2 regions of the Clostridium sp. DL1XJH146 genome follow, and region 2 is predicted to be linked to the other one. Evidence: riboswitches for the same ligand, from Rfam matches in the RefSeq annotation. Region 2 holds a riboswitch; the other holds the start of a gene.

Region 1 (7,990 bases), on a different contig from region 2:
TTCTCAATTAGTTGGAATAAATACTACTAAAGTTATAATAGTGATTTATGCTACTTGTGCATTTCTGGCTAGTATTGCTGGAGTTATTGAAACAGCCCGCATATCTGCTTCAGATGCAAATATTTTAGGATCTATGATTGAGCTTGATGCAATAGCGGCAGTTGCAATTGGGGGGACACCTATGACAGGTGGAAAGCCTAATATTGTAGGGACAGTTTTTGGGGCTATTATTATTCAGATAATTACTACTATGGTAAATATGAATAATATTCCTTTTGAATATTCTCTGATTTTAAAAGCAATAATAATTATTCTAGCATTATGGGCTCAAAGATTCTTGAAGAGTAAAAGGTAGGTAGAGATATGAAAAATAATATAAAAAATAAATTTAACTACAAAAACTTTGTAAAAGAAAATAACGCATTATTTATTTTCATACTGTTATTTATTTTTGCGGCTATAAATTATGATGTATTTCTTTCGAAGAAATTCGTAACAAATCTTATTCTACAAAATACAATGATTGGATTTTTAGCAATTGGAATGACTTTTGTAATAATAGCAGGAGGCATTGACCTTTCAGTTGGTCCAGTGCTTGCTTTAGTAGGGGTAGTTGCTGCTAGACTTAGCAGTTATAATATATTGATTGTTATAGTAGCTTGTGTGGGTCTTGGAATACTTTTAGGATTATTAAATGGATTTTTGGTTGTTAAACTAAAAATAGTACCGTTTATAGCAACCTTGTCTACAATGATAGGTATTAGAGGATATATTCATTTAACGACTGGTAGTAAATCAGTTCCAACAACAGGTAGTACAGATGCATTTAAAGCAATATCAAAAGGAGAAATTATACCAGGGTTACCAAATGCTATTTTAATATTTGTAATAGTGCTTATAGTAGGAATAATTGTACTTAAATACACAAAGTTTGGTAGACATTTATATGCAGTTGGTGGTAATGAAGATGCTGCAAGAATGATGGGTATTAATGTGAATAGAACTACCATGGTAGCATACGCTGTAAGTGGAATGATGGCAGCAATTTCAGGAATTGTTATGACATCTAGACTAGGCTCAGGACAATATACTGCTGGAGATGGTTGGGAAATGTATGCAATAGCATCTGCAGTAATTGGTGGTACATTGATAACAGGTGGTAAAGGTAAGTTGCAAGGGACTTTGTTTGGTGTCTTGATACTAGGTATCATTAGACAAATTTTTAATCTACAAGGAAATTTAAATACATGGTGGCAAAATATCGCAACTGGAGCAATTTTGTTAATTGTAGTTATTGTTCAATCAAGATCACAAAAGAAAAAAGCTTAATTAATTGATTTCTATATAAGACAAAGGAGAGATAGTATGCCATATGTTTTAAGAAATAAAAAAGATGTAAAAACTTGTGAAGCTTTTGAAGCTCATGGTGGAAATGGAACTATTCTTGTTAATCAGATTTTAGGAGATTTGAAAGGAAGCGAATTCCCTGGTTTTCCAGAGGATTTTGATACTCCAGTAAATTTTGTACATGTAATAACATTACCAAAAGGAACATCTATTGGTAATCACCCTCATATTAATAATGAAGAATTTTATTTTGTAATTAAAGGTAGAGGCAAAATGATAGTTGATGGCAAAGAGTTGATTATGGAAGAAGGAAGTATTTGTCTTATTAAAAGAGAAAGTGAACACTCCTTTGAAAATCCTTTTGATGAAGATTTAACGGCATTAGTTATGGAAGTAGAGATGTCTTAAAAATATGTTATTATTGCTATGAAAATGTTATTAGAAATAATATTTTCACAAAAAAAGATTGCATTTTATTGTGGGATTTTGTACATAATAAATTGTTGACAATTTACAATTTACATTATACAATAATAGCAAAGTGTCATTGATTTATATGAATTACAAAAAAATGCATTTTGTAAAATTACTGATTTGAATTTTGCTATTAGAAGTGCTAAGAAAGGAGTATTAAATGAGTAATAATAGACAAATTAAAGATATAATAACCCAATATTTTCGTATTCCATTAAGTGAAGTACTTGTTGATGCTAAACACGGAACGCATACACATTTTGAATTAATAACAGCAACAGTAGTATTAGAGGATGGTTCAGAAGGTACAGGCTATACATATACAGGTGGATTTGGTGGAAGAGCTATTTTTGATATGGTTGAATACGATTTAAAACCAGGCTTAATCGGTGAAGATGGTGATAAAGTTGAAGCTCTATGGGATCATATGAATTGGGGTGTCCACTACGTAGCTAGAGGTGGAATTGCATCATTTGCTATTTCAGCAATTGATATTGCCCTATGGGATATCAGATGTAAAAATTCAGGATTACCATTATGGAAACAATTAGGTGGAGCTAATAATACTACAAAAGCTTATTATGGTGGAATCGATCTTGATTTCCCTATGGAAAAACTTCTATCAAATATTAAAAATCAACTTGAAAATGGACATACCGCTGTAAAAATTAAACTAGGAAAAGAAAATTTACAAGAAGATATAGAAAGAGTAAAAGCAGTAAGAGAACTTATTGGGCCGGATAAAGACTTTATGGTAGATGCAAATATGTCTTGGTCAGTGGAAAAAGCTATAAAAGCAGCAAAAGAACTTGAAAAATATAATATTTACTGGATAGAAGAGCCAACTATACCAGATGATATTATTGGATTTTCAAAAATTGCGGCAAAGACAACTATACCTCTTGCTATGGGAGAAAATCTTCATACTATATATGAGCATAAATATGCAATGCAATTTGCTAATTTAGGATTTATACAACCAGATGCATCCAATATAGGTGGAATAACAGGTTGGATGAAAGTAGCCAATATGGCTGAAGGATTTAATATTCCAGTATGCACACATGGGATGCAAGAATTACATGTTAGTTTACTATCAGCAATAACAAATGATAGTTACTTAGAAGTTCACAGTTTTCCAATTGATAAGTATACTACAAGACCTTTAGTACTTGAAAATGGTAGAGCAATATCACCTGATATACCAGGAACAGGAGTAGTATTTGACTGGGAAAAATTAAAATCACATAAAATTGAATTAAACTAGTTGCAATATGAGAGTTATTATAATTTTATTTAGAGTATTATGATATTTAATATATATATACTAAAAATTTAAGGAATTAATTAAAAATTAGGAGGATTTAAAAATGATATTAGATCAATTTAATCTTGAAGGAAAAGTTGCAATTGTAACAGGAGCTAGTACAGGTTTAGGACAAGGAATGACTTTAGGTTTAGTACAAGCAGGAGCAACTGTTGTTGGAGTTGACTATGTAGACATGCCTGACACAGAAGCAAAAGTTAAAGAATTAGGTGGAAAATTCTTAGGAATTAAAGCAAACCTTATGAGCATAGAGCCAATAGCAGGAATTATTGAAAAAACTGTTGAAACTTTTGGTAAACTTGACATATTAGTAAATAACGCTGGTATAATCAGAAGAGAAGATGCTTTAAAATTTAGTGAAAAAGACTGGGATGATGTTATGAACATAAACATTAAAACAGTATTCTTCTTCAGTCAAGCTGCTGCTAATCAATTTGTTAAACAAGGAACTCCAGGAAATATAATCAGTGTTGCATCAATGCTTTCATTCCAAGGTGGAATAAGAGTACCTTCTTATACTGCAAGTAAGAGTGGAGTTATGGGAGTAACTAGATTAATGGCTAACGAATGGGCTAAATATGGTATAAATGTTAATGCTATAGCACCAGGATATATGGCTACAAACAACACTGCTCCATTAAGAGCTGATGCAGAGAGAAGTGCAGCAATCTTAGAAAGAATTCCTGCAGGAAGATGGGGAGAGATTACTGATTTACAAGGCGCTGTTGTATTCTTAGCATCAGATGCTTCTAGATATATTCAAGGATATACTATAGCTGTTGATGGTGGATGGTTAGCAAGATAGTTTCTATTTAAAATTAAGATTATAAATAATGATGTTTTTATAATTAAAAAATTAGTAGGGTGGTGAAATTCACCACTCTATTTTTAACTTTTTGATTTGTAATATTTTAAATGATAATGGGAAATAGTTTCTGTTGTATGGAAAAACTATTATTGTTGATTTTAGTGAAAATCAGGGTTATAATAATTGTATAAGTTTACAATTACCTAAAATTACAATTTCAAAGTAATTTTACTTAAAGGCATAATTTAAAATAGAATAATTCAAAGGAATGATGCCTATTTAAGATTTTAAAATTTAATAAGAATGTTAGCAATCTCTGAGTTATTTAGTCTAAAGATGAGTCTATGATTAAATAACCGATGGGTATTTAGAGAAATTTAAGTGCCTCCCGTTTAGGAAAAGAGAAGGTTTATTTTACGCTCTTTCCTATAAAATATAAGGAAAGATTTTTTTTTTAGGGGGAAAAAATGAAAAGTAAACTAATACCAGTTTTATTGTGTATATTTGTGTTTGCATTATGTGCTATTACTGGATGTAGTCAAGATGAGTATTTAGAAAAATTAAATAGTAGTGGTTATGAAAAATTGACTAGGTTAAAAGAATATGAAACAGATGAAATAGTTAGGGTGTATGAAAATGAAGAAGGAAATATTGTACAAGTAGTTAGGGCTTTAGGCTATGAAGACGACATAGAAATGTTGTTTGAAATCGATGGCAAAGATGTAAGGAATGTTGTCATATTAGAAGAAAATGAAACAGAAGATTATGGTGGTTATGTTAGGGAGGAATGGTTCTTAAAAAGATTCTACCTTCCTATTGAAAATGAAATTGAACTCGTAATAATGGCAAAAAAAGAAGAAAATCAAGTTGTAGCCATTACGGGTGCAACTATAACTTCTGATGCCGTTGTGTACGGTTTGAATTTATGTATAGAAAATTACAGGGGGATTAAAAAATGAAAAAACTTAAAATGAGAGTAGTTGCAATGTTGGTAGTAGCTTTATCAATATTTATGCTAACAGGATGTGGTAGTACTAGTAACAACGCTTCAAATGGTGATGCAAGTGGAAGTTATACTTATGAAGGAAGTTTGAAACTAACAGGATTAGATGAAGATTTTGAAGTAGCTTATAATGATATATACGCTATGGAAACTGTAACTGAGCATATGAAAAACTTAACTTCAGCTGGCGAAACACAAGAGACTGATGTTACAGGAGTAAAATTAGATGATATTTTAGCTTCAAAAGAGATAAGTCAAAAGGATTTTAGTACAATAAGATTAATAGCAGGCGATGGATATTCTATAGATGTTCCAATGGATATTATATCAGAAAAAGATATCGTTTTAGCTTTTGAATTTGATGGAGAAGGACTAGATGAAAAAACACAACCAATAAGAGCGGCAATTAATGATGTGCGTACAATGTATTGGACGTCTAATTTAGTTGAAATCAATTTTGTAAAAGGTGATGGAGCTTCTGTAGAAAATTCTGAAGGTCCTAGTAAAATAGTTTTCTTAGAAACTGCTACAAAAGGTTTAACTGAGGAAGATTATACTTATTATGATAGTGATGATAAAGCAATAAAAGTTGATGATTTATTTAAGGAATACATTCCAGACGCTACTTCAGATGTGAATTTTGTGGCAGCAGATGGATTTGAGAAGAGTGAAAAAATTGATGTATTATTGCAAGGTTATATCAAGACTACAGGTGAAAATGTACCATTATTCTTATCTCCAGACCTTCCAAAGGGTATGCAAGTTAAAGATATACTTGTTTTAACTTGTGATGATACAAGTTTTGTTTCAGCAGCAAAATCACTTGAAAAGTTTACTGCAAGAGATGCAAGAAAGAAAACAGGAGTTGCTTTAGATGAATTAGTTGAAGCTGCTGGTTTGAATGGAGGTTCTTATACAATTACAGCATCTGATGGATATAGCACAGAGGTTACTAGCGAAGATTTACTTAAAGGAATAATTTATGAAGAAGAAGGACAATATTCAGTAAAGTTTACAGAAGATATGCCAAAATCAACTAATATTAAAGATGTACTTAGTATAGAAATAGCTACTGGTTCGGAAGAAACATCAACGGAAGAGAAATCAGCAGATGACGCAGCAGCTTCAACATCATGGGAAATAACTTTTGAGGGATTAAGCGATGGTTCATTTGCTTTAGGTAGTGATAAAGCTGCTAGTAAATTAACTTTAACTTCTATCGAAGCTACAAAAACATCTAAGAGTGGAGAAGAAAGTGTACAAGCTTGGGATGGTTATAAAGTTCTAGATGCTTTAGAATTCCTTCATGTTGAAGATTTTACATCTTTAAAAGTAGTTGCTAGTGATGGATATGAAGCTGAATTTACTAAATCAGAAGTTGATGATTCTATGATTTTAGGAATCACTGTAGACGGTGAAAATTTATCAGAGGATGATAATTTGGTACAATTAGTTTCAAAAAATTTAGCTAGTAATAAATGGGTTAAGGGAGTTTCTAAAATAATTGTAGTTGAATAAATTTTTATTATATTAATAGTGTGAAGTGTGCAATGTGAAGTGTGAAATTTATGATGATTTTGGTATTCAAAATCGAGTATTTGATTTAAAGATTTCCAAATAATGAGGAAACTATCTATCATTTCACACTTTAGTATTCACACTTCACATTATTTAACTTTTTGAAATAGAGTCAAATAAAAAATAAAGAGCTTTTAAAAAGTAATAATAATTATTATTATCAGTAACTCTTTAAAACATAGTCAATAAAGAAAAGGTGCTAATTATGAAGAAAAAAAATGGAATTTTAAAAAAATTCAATATATTTGAAATTATAGTTATTGCATTAATGGCTGCTTTAGGACTTGCTACAAAGCCTATTATTGTACCACTTACCCATATGATTACAGGACCATTATTTATACCAGGTGGTGCAGTGGCAGGTGGGTTTTATATGCTTTGGATAGTTCTTGGTGCAGGCCTAATTCCTAAAAGAGGAACGGCTACACTTATTGCTTTAACTCAAGCTATAATAGTTGCTGTAACGGGTACCTTTGGGACTCATGGGGTTTTAAGTATAGTAACTTATACATTACCAGGGCTTATGATTGATTTTATTTTTTTATTACTAAGGAGAAAAATAACAACGTCAATAGATTTTTTTCTAGCTGGAGTTATTGCAAACCTAAGTGGAACATATTTATCTAATTTAGTATTCTTTAAATTACCATTAATTCCTCTTGTATTAAGCTTAGCTACAGGAACGCTATCTGGTGGATTAGGTGGGATTATTGGATATGTTTTAGCAAAGAAAATAAAAAGTATGGATATTGAAGGAATTGGTTAGTTGACATATCTTGTTATTAATAACCTTTTGAAACATAACTTAGTGTAGAGAATGGAAGTGGAAAAATGAATAAAAATATTAGAAGTATAATATTGATGCTATCCTTATTTTTTATATCAATTATTTGTGGTTGTTCTGTAGATAAAACTACTTTGCCTGAGTTGAAAATACTTGGAGATATAAGTAAAGTAGAGTCCTTCAATGAAATTTGGCGAGAATTTGAAAAACAAGATATTCAGTACAAAGAGGAAAAAATTGAAGGTGTAGATATAAGTGAAATTATTGAAACTTTAGAACCTGTATACGATGAATATATAGTGTATTTAAGAGCTAATGATGGTTTTATGATTAATTTTGATATGAAAGGGATTGAAGATACATACCTAGCATATTCTAATGAGGATGGATGGGTATACATTTCAGAAAAACATCCTGTAAATAGTGGGATAAAAAATATTGATGAGATACGTATTGTAAGTTCTGAGGATATTAAAAGAAATGATTTTGGTTTAAATATTATTGTTGGAGATAAAACATATAACTATACAATTGGTGAATTGTATGAAAAAGACTATTCTATTTTTCCTTATTCAGATGGAGTATCTAATAAAGATTATGATGGAGAAGAATATAGTGTTGAGGTATTAGAAGAAAAGAAAGTTTTAAAATTAGAGGATCTAATTGAAG
Region 2 (7,990 bases):
GATTAAGCAATCAGGTAGGTGGAGGCTATGATCCGTGTATAGCAAATAATAGTAAATTCACATTAAAAAAAGGAGAAGAAAAAACTTTTCTTGTGCTTTTAGGTGCAGCTCAGTCAAGAGAAGAAATCGATTCTGTTGTTAAAAAGTATTCCAATATAAATGTAGCTTATACAGAATTGGAAAATAGTAAAAAATATTGGAAGGATATGCTCCAAACAATAAAAGTAAGTACACCAGATAAAACTATGGATATTATGCTCAATGGTTGGTTTTTGTATCAGACTATTGCATGCAGGCTATGGTCTAGGACTGCTTTCTACCAATCAGGGGGAGCTTATGGATTTAGAGACCAGCTTCAAGATGTAATGTCCTTGAGCTATATTCAACCTGATATAACAAGAAAGCAGATACTATATGCAGCTTCAAGGCAATTTATAGAAGGCGATGTTCAACATTGGTGGCATCCTGTTGTGGATAGTGGAATAAGAACTAGATTTTCAGATGATTTATTATGGCTTCCATATGTAACTATTGATTATATTAAGAACACAGGTGACTATTCGGTATTAGATGAAGAGGCCTATTATCTTGAAGATGAACCATTAAAAGAAGATGAAGATGAAAAATATACAGTTTCAAGAACATCAGACCAAAAGGGTACTATTTATGAGCATTGTATTAAGGCTATTGAGAGAGGTCTTAAGTTTGGAGAACATAATATACCACTTATGGGCTGTGGCGATTGGAATGATGGAATGAATACCATCGGAAACAAAGGAAAAGGAGAAAGTGTTTGGGTAGGATGGTTCTTGTATACAATACTCGATGATTTCAAGGAACTATGTAAATATAAAGAAGATAATTATCGATCAGAAAGATACCATGAAATGCAGGAATTTATCAAGGAAAATCTAAATAAAAATGCATGGGATGGAAGCTGGTATAGAAGAGCTTATTTTGATGATGGAACTCCACTTGGTTCTATTGAAAATGAAGAATGTCAAATAGATTCACTTTCTCAATCTTGGTCTGTTATTTCTGAGGCAGGAGAAGAGAAGAAAAAAGAAGAGGCTATGCATGCATTAGAGAAATATCTTGTTAAATATGATAAAGGAATGGTATTGCTTTTGACACCAGCTTTCGATAAGACAAAACTAGAGCCAGGATATATTAAAGGTTATGTACCCGGAGTAAGAGAAAATGGTGGTCAATACACTCATGCAGCTACTTGGGTAGTATTAGCACTTACTAAGCTAGGGCAAGGGGATAAAGCTTGGAAGATTTATAATATGATAAATCCTATAAATCATACAAAATCCTTTTACGAATGTCAAAGATATAAGGTTGAACCTTATGTAATGGCAGCAGATGTGTACGAAAGAGAACCTCATACAGGAAGAGGTGGCTGGACATGGTATACAGGTGCTGCAGGTTGGATGTATAGAGTAGGAATTGAAGGTATATTAGGATTAAAATTAAAAGGCAAAGAAGGATTTACTATAGAGCCTGCAATCCCAGAAGAGTGGGAAGAATACAAAATAGAGTACAAAAGAGGGGAAGCAACTTATAATATAATTGTAAAAAAAGCAGAAGAAAATAAGATAATCATGAATGGAAAAGAGATCGAAAATGGGATAATACCATATCAAGAAAAAGGAAACTTTACTGTAGAAGTGAGTTACAGTAAAGTGAGAAACTTAGTAGGACAGTATTGTTGATTTTGAAAGAAGATTGCTAAATAAGCAGTCTTCTTTTGTTTGGCTATAATCAAATGATTAAATATTCTATATTGTAGAAAGGGAAATATCCTTAGAATAAATTTGTGCAAACGTGTGTACAAAATAGTAGAAATATATTATAGTAGTTATTAGTAAGGTTTAATAATAGTGTGAAATCTGGAATGTGAAGAGTGAAGGCAGGGATGAGGAAATCATTTATCACTGCACACTCCACTCTGCACATTTTACACTAGTTATAAAAAAGGGGGGAATAACTTTGGCAAAAAATACTGATATTAGTTTAAGGAATAGTACAATTTATTCTGTATATGTAAGAAATCATACTGATGAAGGTACATTTAATGGAGTTGTTAAGGATTTAGATAGAATAAAAGATTTAGGAATAGATATACTTTGGCTTTTACCTATCCATCCAATTGGACAAGTTAATAAAAAAGGACAATTAGGGTGTCCATATTCTATTGAAGATTATAGGAAGGTTAATGATGAATATGGTACTCTTGAAGATTTTAAAAAGTTAATAAAGGAAGCACATAATAGAGGTATGAGATTAATAATAGATGTAGTTTATAATCATACTTCCCATAATTCAAGATTACAGAAAGAAAAACCAAATTTGTTTTATAAAAAAGAAAATGGTGAATTTGGCAACAAAGTGGGTGAATGGACAGATATTATAGACCTTGACTATAAAAATAAAGAACTATGGAGATATCAAATTGAGACATTAAAGTACTGGGTAAATATTGGAGTTGATGGTTTTAGATGTGACGTAGCACCACTTATACCAAAAGAATTTTGGTTAGAGGCAAGGGAAGAAGTTAGTAAAATTAACGAAGATGTAATTTGGCTAGCTGAAACTTCGGGATTGGATTTTATTGAAGAGTTGAGAAAAGCTAATGTTCTTATTCATAATGATAATGAAATGTTTCAAGCTTTTGATATTTGCTATGATTATGATACATATGGCTATTTTCAGAAGTATAAAAAGGGTGAAATTTCATTAGAACAGTTATTAGATAAAAAGAGAATTCAAGATTATATTTATCCAGAGAATTATGTAAAACTTAGATTTATTGAAAATCATGACCAACCAAGAGCAGCGTATTTAGTTAAAGATGAAATAGAACTTAAAAATTGGACTGCATTTATGTTTTTTGAAAAAGGGACTTCATTAGTATATGCAGGTCAGGAGGTAAAAGATATTAATCAACCAAGTCTTTTTGATAAAGATTTAGTGAATTGGAAGGATGAAAAAGAATTCACAAATTTTATGAAGAAACTTATTGAAATAAAAAGAAACCAAATTTTAAAAGAAGGTTTTTATGGATTGGAACATGAGAAAAAAATTGGAGTTATTGAGGCTAGCTACACTTTAAAAGAAAATAGATTAATTGGTGTATTTAATATTGAATCTAAGGTAGGTAGCTATCAAGTAGATTTAAAGGATGGATTGCATAAAAATCTAATTAATGACTCTGATATAGAAGTAATAGATGGAAAATTTGAATTAATAATGGATCCTATAATTATTAAAACAGAAAACTAATGAAAAAATGTTGAGTTGAATATAGGAAACTCAACATTTTTGATTCTAATGGATTGATTTAATGTGCATTATTTTTTCTATTTATGATATAATAAATTAAAATTATCCAATTATTCAGATAATTATAGAGTGTCCATTAATAATGAATATATGAATATAAGTAAGTGAATTTATAGGTATTTCATAGAAAAACAAGCACAGGAGGTGATAAATTGGAAGTTGAAGTAAGGCTTTTTGCAACTTTTAGACAGGGAAGAGAGAAAAAGCAGAAAATGGAATTGGAAGAAGGAACAACTGTAAGAGATATTGTATTAAAATTAGAAATTGATGTAGAAGAAGTAGCAATACTTTTAATAAATGGGTTTGATGGAGAACTTGATAGAGAACTTACAGATGGAGATGTGGTAGCTCTATTTCCACCAGTAGGAGGAGGATAGAAAATGCAGAAAAGATATGAAAAGAATATGAGTATGCTAAGTGAAGAAGAAAATAATAAGTTAAAGGATTTTAAGGTATGTGTAATAGGATGCGGTGGACTAGGTGGATATATAATAGAGATGCTAGGAAGGCTTGGCATAGGCCATATTACAGTTGTTGATGGAGACACATTTGATGAAACAAATTTAAATAGACAATTGTTATCAGATGAAAAAGCATTAGGAATGAATAAAGCTAAAAAAGCAGAAGAGAGAATGAAAACTGTGAATTCATCTATAAAACTGATGCCAATTGATAAAATGTTTAATGTTGAAAATGGAGAGGAAATTCTAAAGGGACATGATGTTATTGTAGATGCACTGGATTCCATTGATGCAAGATTATTATTACAAGAACTTTGTGAAAAGCTAGAAATACCTATGGTACATGGAGCTATATCAGGTTGGTATGGACAAGTTACAACTATTCTTCCAGGAGATAGAACATTAAATTTTTTATACAATGGTGAAAAAAATAAGCAAGGAAACAAAGAAAAAGTAGATTTAGGTAATCCATCATTTACTCCTGCACAAATTGCATCAATTCAAGTAAGTGAAGCCTTAAAATTACTTTTAAAAAGAGGCAAATTGCTTAGTAAAAGAATTCTATTTGTAGATTTGCTTGAGCAAGAATTTGACATAATAGATTTATAAATAGGTTGTGAATACTATAACATATTTAAAAACCACAATAAATTTTCTTAATATTAGGAAAATATATTGTGGTTTTTTATTATATTATCAAGATTTATTTCTCTTTTCTAAGAAAATTGGCTCAGAAGAGTTATTATTATACTAAAAATTATAAATAGTTTAATTTTTATCAATAATAGTAAATATTATCAAATGATGATATAATATACCTATAATAAAAGTTAAAAAAACTGAATAAATAAATAAATCAATTTACTAATCATATCTAATTATTTTCAATAATAATATATATTAATCACATATTTTAAATACATATTTATAAAACTTTAGCTAATTGAAATGACTCCGATCTCCATTGACCAAAATTGGCCTTAGAGACGATAGGGTATAAGAAGTAATTTTTATGCCTGCCATTGCGCAAAGGAGCAGTTCGAATAAAAAAAGGAGGTGGAAGCTGGCATCAATAGAGTATCCAAGGTGAAACTCTATAAGTATGGTGACCAGTTGAAAATGGCTAAAGTATTAATGATTTCACCCGAAAAATGTATTAGCTGCAGAACATGTGAGATGGCATGTTCATTTTCAAAAACACAATCGTTTAATCCTCAAAATGCTGCAATAACTGTATATCAGTATGAAAAAGCAGCTATATCAGTACCTATTACGTGTTTGCAATGTGAAGACCCTGCATGTATGAAAGTATGTACATCAGGAGCAATTTACAAAAATGAAGATGGGGTAGTGCTCATTGATGAAAAGAAATGCATAGGTTGTAAACTATGTATAAATGCGTGTCCTTTTGGAAACATGAGTTATAATTTTGAGCTTAAGAAAGTAGTCAAATGCGACTTGTGTGGCGGAGATCCTTATTGCGTTAAATTATGTCCGGCAAATGCGTTAGAATTTAAAGAACCAACTCCTTCAGAGTTAGACAAAAAGAAACTTGTAGCTGATAAGTTTAAAGAATTATTTGAGGAGGGGGATAAATAATGTTTGGATGGTGTGGAAAATTAATTCGTGTAAATTTGGATAATGGTGAAATAAAAACAGAACCGCTAAACATGGAAGATGCAAAATTATATCTTGGAGCTAGAGGACTTGGAACGAAAATAATGGTAAATGAAGTAGACCCAAAAGTAGATGCTTTAGGACATGATAATAAACTAATCTTTTTAACAGGACCACTTACAGGAACATTAGCTTCCTCAGCAGGCAGATACGAAGTAATTGCAAAGGCTCCACTGACAGGAACAATAGGTGCTTCAAATTCAGGCGGATACTTTGGACCTGAATTAAAATTTGCAGGATATGATGGAATTATTTTTGAGGGAATAGCTGAAAAACCTATGTACCTTTATGTAAAGGATAACATTATTGAACTTAGGGGTGCAGAGCATTTATGGGGTAAAACAGTGTATGATACAACGGATGAGTTACTAAAGGAAACAGATAGTAATGCAAAGGTTGCATGTATAGGACCAGCGGGAGAGAAATTGGTATTATATGCAACAGTAATGAATGATAAGCATAGAGCGGCAGGAAGATCGGGTTTAGGTGCCGTAATGGGTTCTAAAAATTTAAAAGCTGTTGTAGTTAAGGGCTCTAAATCAATTAATGTTGCAAATCCTAAAGAATTTATGGAAAAATTCGAGGATGCTAGACAAAAATTAAAAGAAAACCCTGTAACAGGACAAGGACTTAGAACTTATGGAACACAAATACTTGTTAATATTTTAAATGAATCAGGTGCACTTCCAACTAGGAACTGGAGAGATGGAGGAATTTTTGAATTTGCAGATGAGACAGGCGGAGAAGCGATGAACGAAAAACTTCAAGTTAAACCAAAAGGTTGCTTTGCTTGTTCAATAGGATGTGGAAGAATTACTAAAATACCTTCAGGTAAATATAAAGGAATAATGGGAGAAGGACCAGAATATGAAGCTGGTTGGTCACTAGGGGCAGACTGTGGAATAAAAGAAATTGATGCAATATGCGTTGCCAATTTTATATGTAATGAATATGGTATGGACCCTATCACATTAGGTTCAACAATAGCTTGTGCTATGGAATTAGTTGATATGGGATTGATTTCTAGAGAGAAAATTGAACTGGACTTGAAATTTGGAAATCCAGATGTAATTGTAGAAGTGGCAAAAATGACAGCATTAAGAGAAGGCTTTGGGGATGAAATTGCACTAGGTTCCTATAGATTAGCAGAAAAATATGGACATCCTGAATTATCAATGTCTGTTAAAAAACAAGAAATGCCTGCATATGATGGTAGAAGAATTCAAGGTATTGGTCTTGAATATGCTACTTCTAATAGAGGGGCCTGTCACGTGCGTGGATATATGATTTCACCAGAAATACTAGGATTACCTCAAAAACTTGATCCTTCAGTAACAACAGATAAAGCAACGTGGCTTAAAATATTCCAAGACTTAACTGCTGTTGTCGATTCTTCAGGAATGTGTTTATTTACAACCTTTGCACTTGGATTACCAGAGGTTTCCTCTCAAATAAGAGCAGGAGTAGGTTGGGATTGTAGTGATGAAGAAATTCTTAAACTAGGTGAGAGAATATGGAATTTAGAGAAAATGTGGAACTTAAAGGCAGGATTTACTAGAGATGATGATAACCTTCCTTACAGATTACTCCATGAACCTCTTCCTGAAGGACCTGGTAAAGGAATGGTAAGTCAATTAGATGTAATGCTAGAAGAATACTATGCAGGTAGAGGATGGGGAACAGACAGTGTACCGACTAAAAAGAAGCTAGAAGAACTATCTATTAACTACTAGTTCCTATTAAAGTAAATTTGCAATGTGCAATTTGCAATTTGCAATTATGGATGATTTTCTTCTATTCTTTCAGAAAATCTTTAATGGATTAATTAAAGATTCTCCGAAGAATGAGGAGAATCATCCTCAATTGTGCATTGTGCATTGTGAATTGTGCATTGCTTTAAAAGTGCATTGCTTTAAAAGTGCATTGCTTTAAAAGTGCATTGTGCATTGAATTAATATTTTTAGTAAAGGGGTGAATAACTATGCCTTCAGGAGAAAATGAAATTCAGTTATCTGATATAAATAATATAATTAAAAAATATCCAAAGGAAAAAAGACATTCATTAGCAATATTACAGGATATTCAGAAAGAATATAATTATATACCGGAGTTAGCACTTAATGCTGTGGCTGACTATTTAGATATGCCTTTGAGCAAGCTTTATAGTATGGCTACATTTTATAAAGCTTTAAGTCTAAAGGCTAAAGGCAAAAATATAGTAACTATTTGCGATGGTACAGCCTGTCATGTAAGAGGGTCTTCTCCGATAATGAATGAATTAGAGAAGGTTTTAAATATTAAAATCGGGGAAACTACAGAAGATGGATTGTTTACACTTCAGACTGTGGGTTGTTTAGGTGCCTGTGCATTGGCACCGGTTATGATGATAAATGATAAATATTATGGCAAAATGACGCCTAAAAAGGTTAGTGAAATTATCGACCAATACAGAGGTGATAAAATTGAATAATGATATTAAAAAAAATAGAATAGTTTATATATGT

What was found. Region 2 has a riboswitch for molybdenum cofactor ahead of ACVHXK_RS12705 (4Fe-4S dicluster domain-containing protein). Riboswitches for the same ligand answer to the same signal wherever they lie in the genome.
Region 1: another riboswitch for molybdenum cofactor. It lies ahead of ACVHXK_RS02120 (FMN-binding protein); the one in region 2 lies ahead of ACVHXK_RS12705 (4Fe-4S dicluster domain-containing protein).

The regions. Positions count from the first base shown of each region.
Region 1 is NZ_JBTVVN010000002.1:122,761-130,750, reverse strand. It holds gene ACVHXK_RS02145 (ABC transporter permease) at 1-355, shown strand, start outside; gene ACVHXK_RS02140 (ABC transporter permease) at 364-1,329, shown strand; gene ACVHXK_RS02135 (cupin domain-containing protein) at 1,366-1,755, shown strand; gene ACVHXK_RS02130 (mandelate racemase/muconate lactonizing enzyme family protein) at 1,982-3,088, shown strand; gene kduD (2-dehydro-3-deoxy-D-gluconate 5-dehydrogenase KduD) at 3,192-3,953, shown strand; molybdenum cofactor riboswitch at 4,259-4,376, shown strand; gene ACVHXK_RS02120 (FMN-binding protein) at 4,424-4,915, shown strand; gene ACVHXK_RS02115 (molybdopterin-dependent oxidoreductase) at 4,912-6,477, shown strand; gene ACVHXK_RS02110 (ECF transporter S component) at 6,743-7,303, shown strand; gene ACVHXK_RS02105 (alkaline phosphatase family protein) at 7,369-7,990, shown strand, end outside.
Region 2 is NZ_JBTVVN010000026.1:35,217-43,206, forward strand. It holds gene ACVHXK_RS12685 (GH36-type glycosyl hydrolase domain-containing protein) at 1-1,718, shown strand, start outside; gene ACVHXK_RS12690 (alpha-amylase family glycosyl hydrolase) at 1,996-3,288, shown strand; gene ACVHXK_RS12695 (MoaD/ThiS family protein) at 3,501-3,725, shown strand; gene ACVHXK_RS12700 (HesA/MoeB/ThiF family protein) at 3,729-4,418, shown strand; molybdenum cofactor riboswitch at 4,750-4,860, shown strand; gene ACVHXK_RS12705 (4Fe-4S dicluster domain-containing protein) at 4,896-5,408, shown strand; gene ACVHXK_RS12710 (aldehyde ferredoxin oxidoreductase family protein) at 5,408-7,219, shown strand; gene nuoE (NADH-quinone oxidoreductase subunit NuoE) at 7,468-7,956, shown strand; gene ACVHXK_RS12720 (NADH-ubiquinone oxidoreductase-F iron-sulfur binding region domain-containing protein) at 7,949-7,990, shown strand, end outside.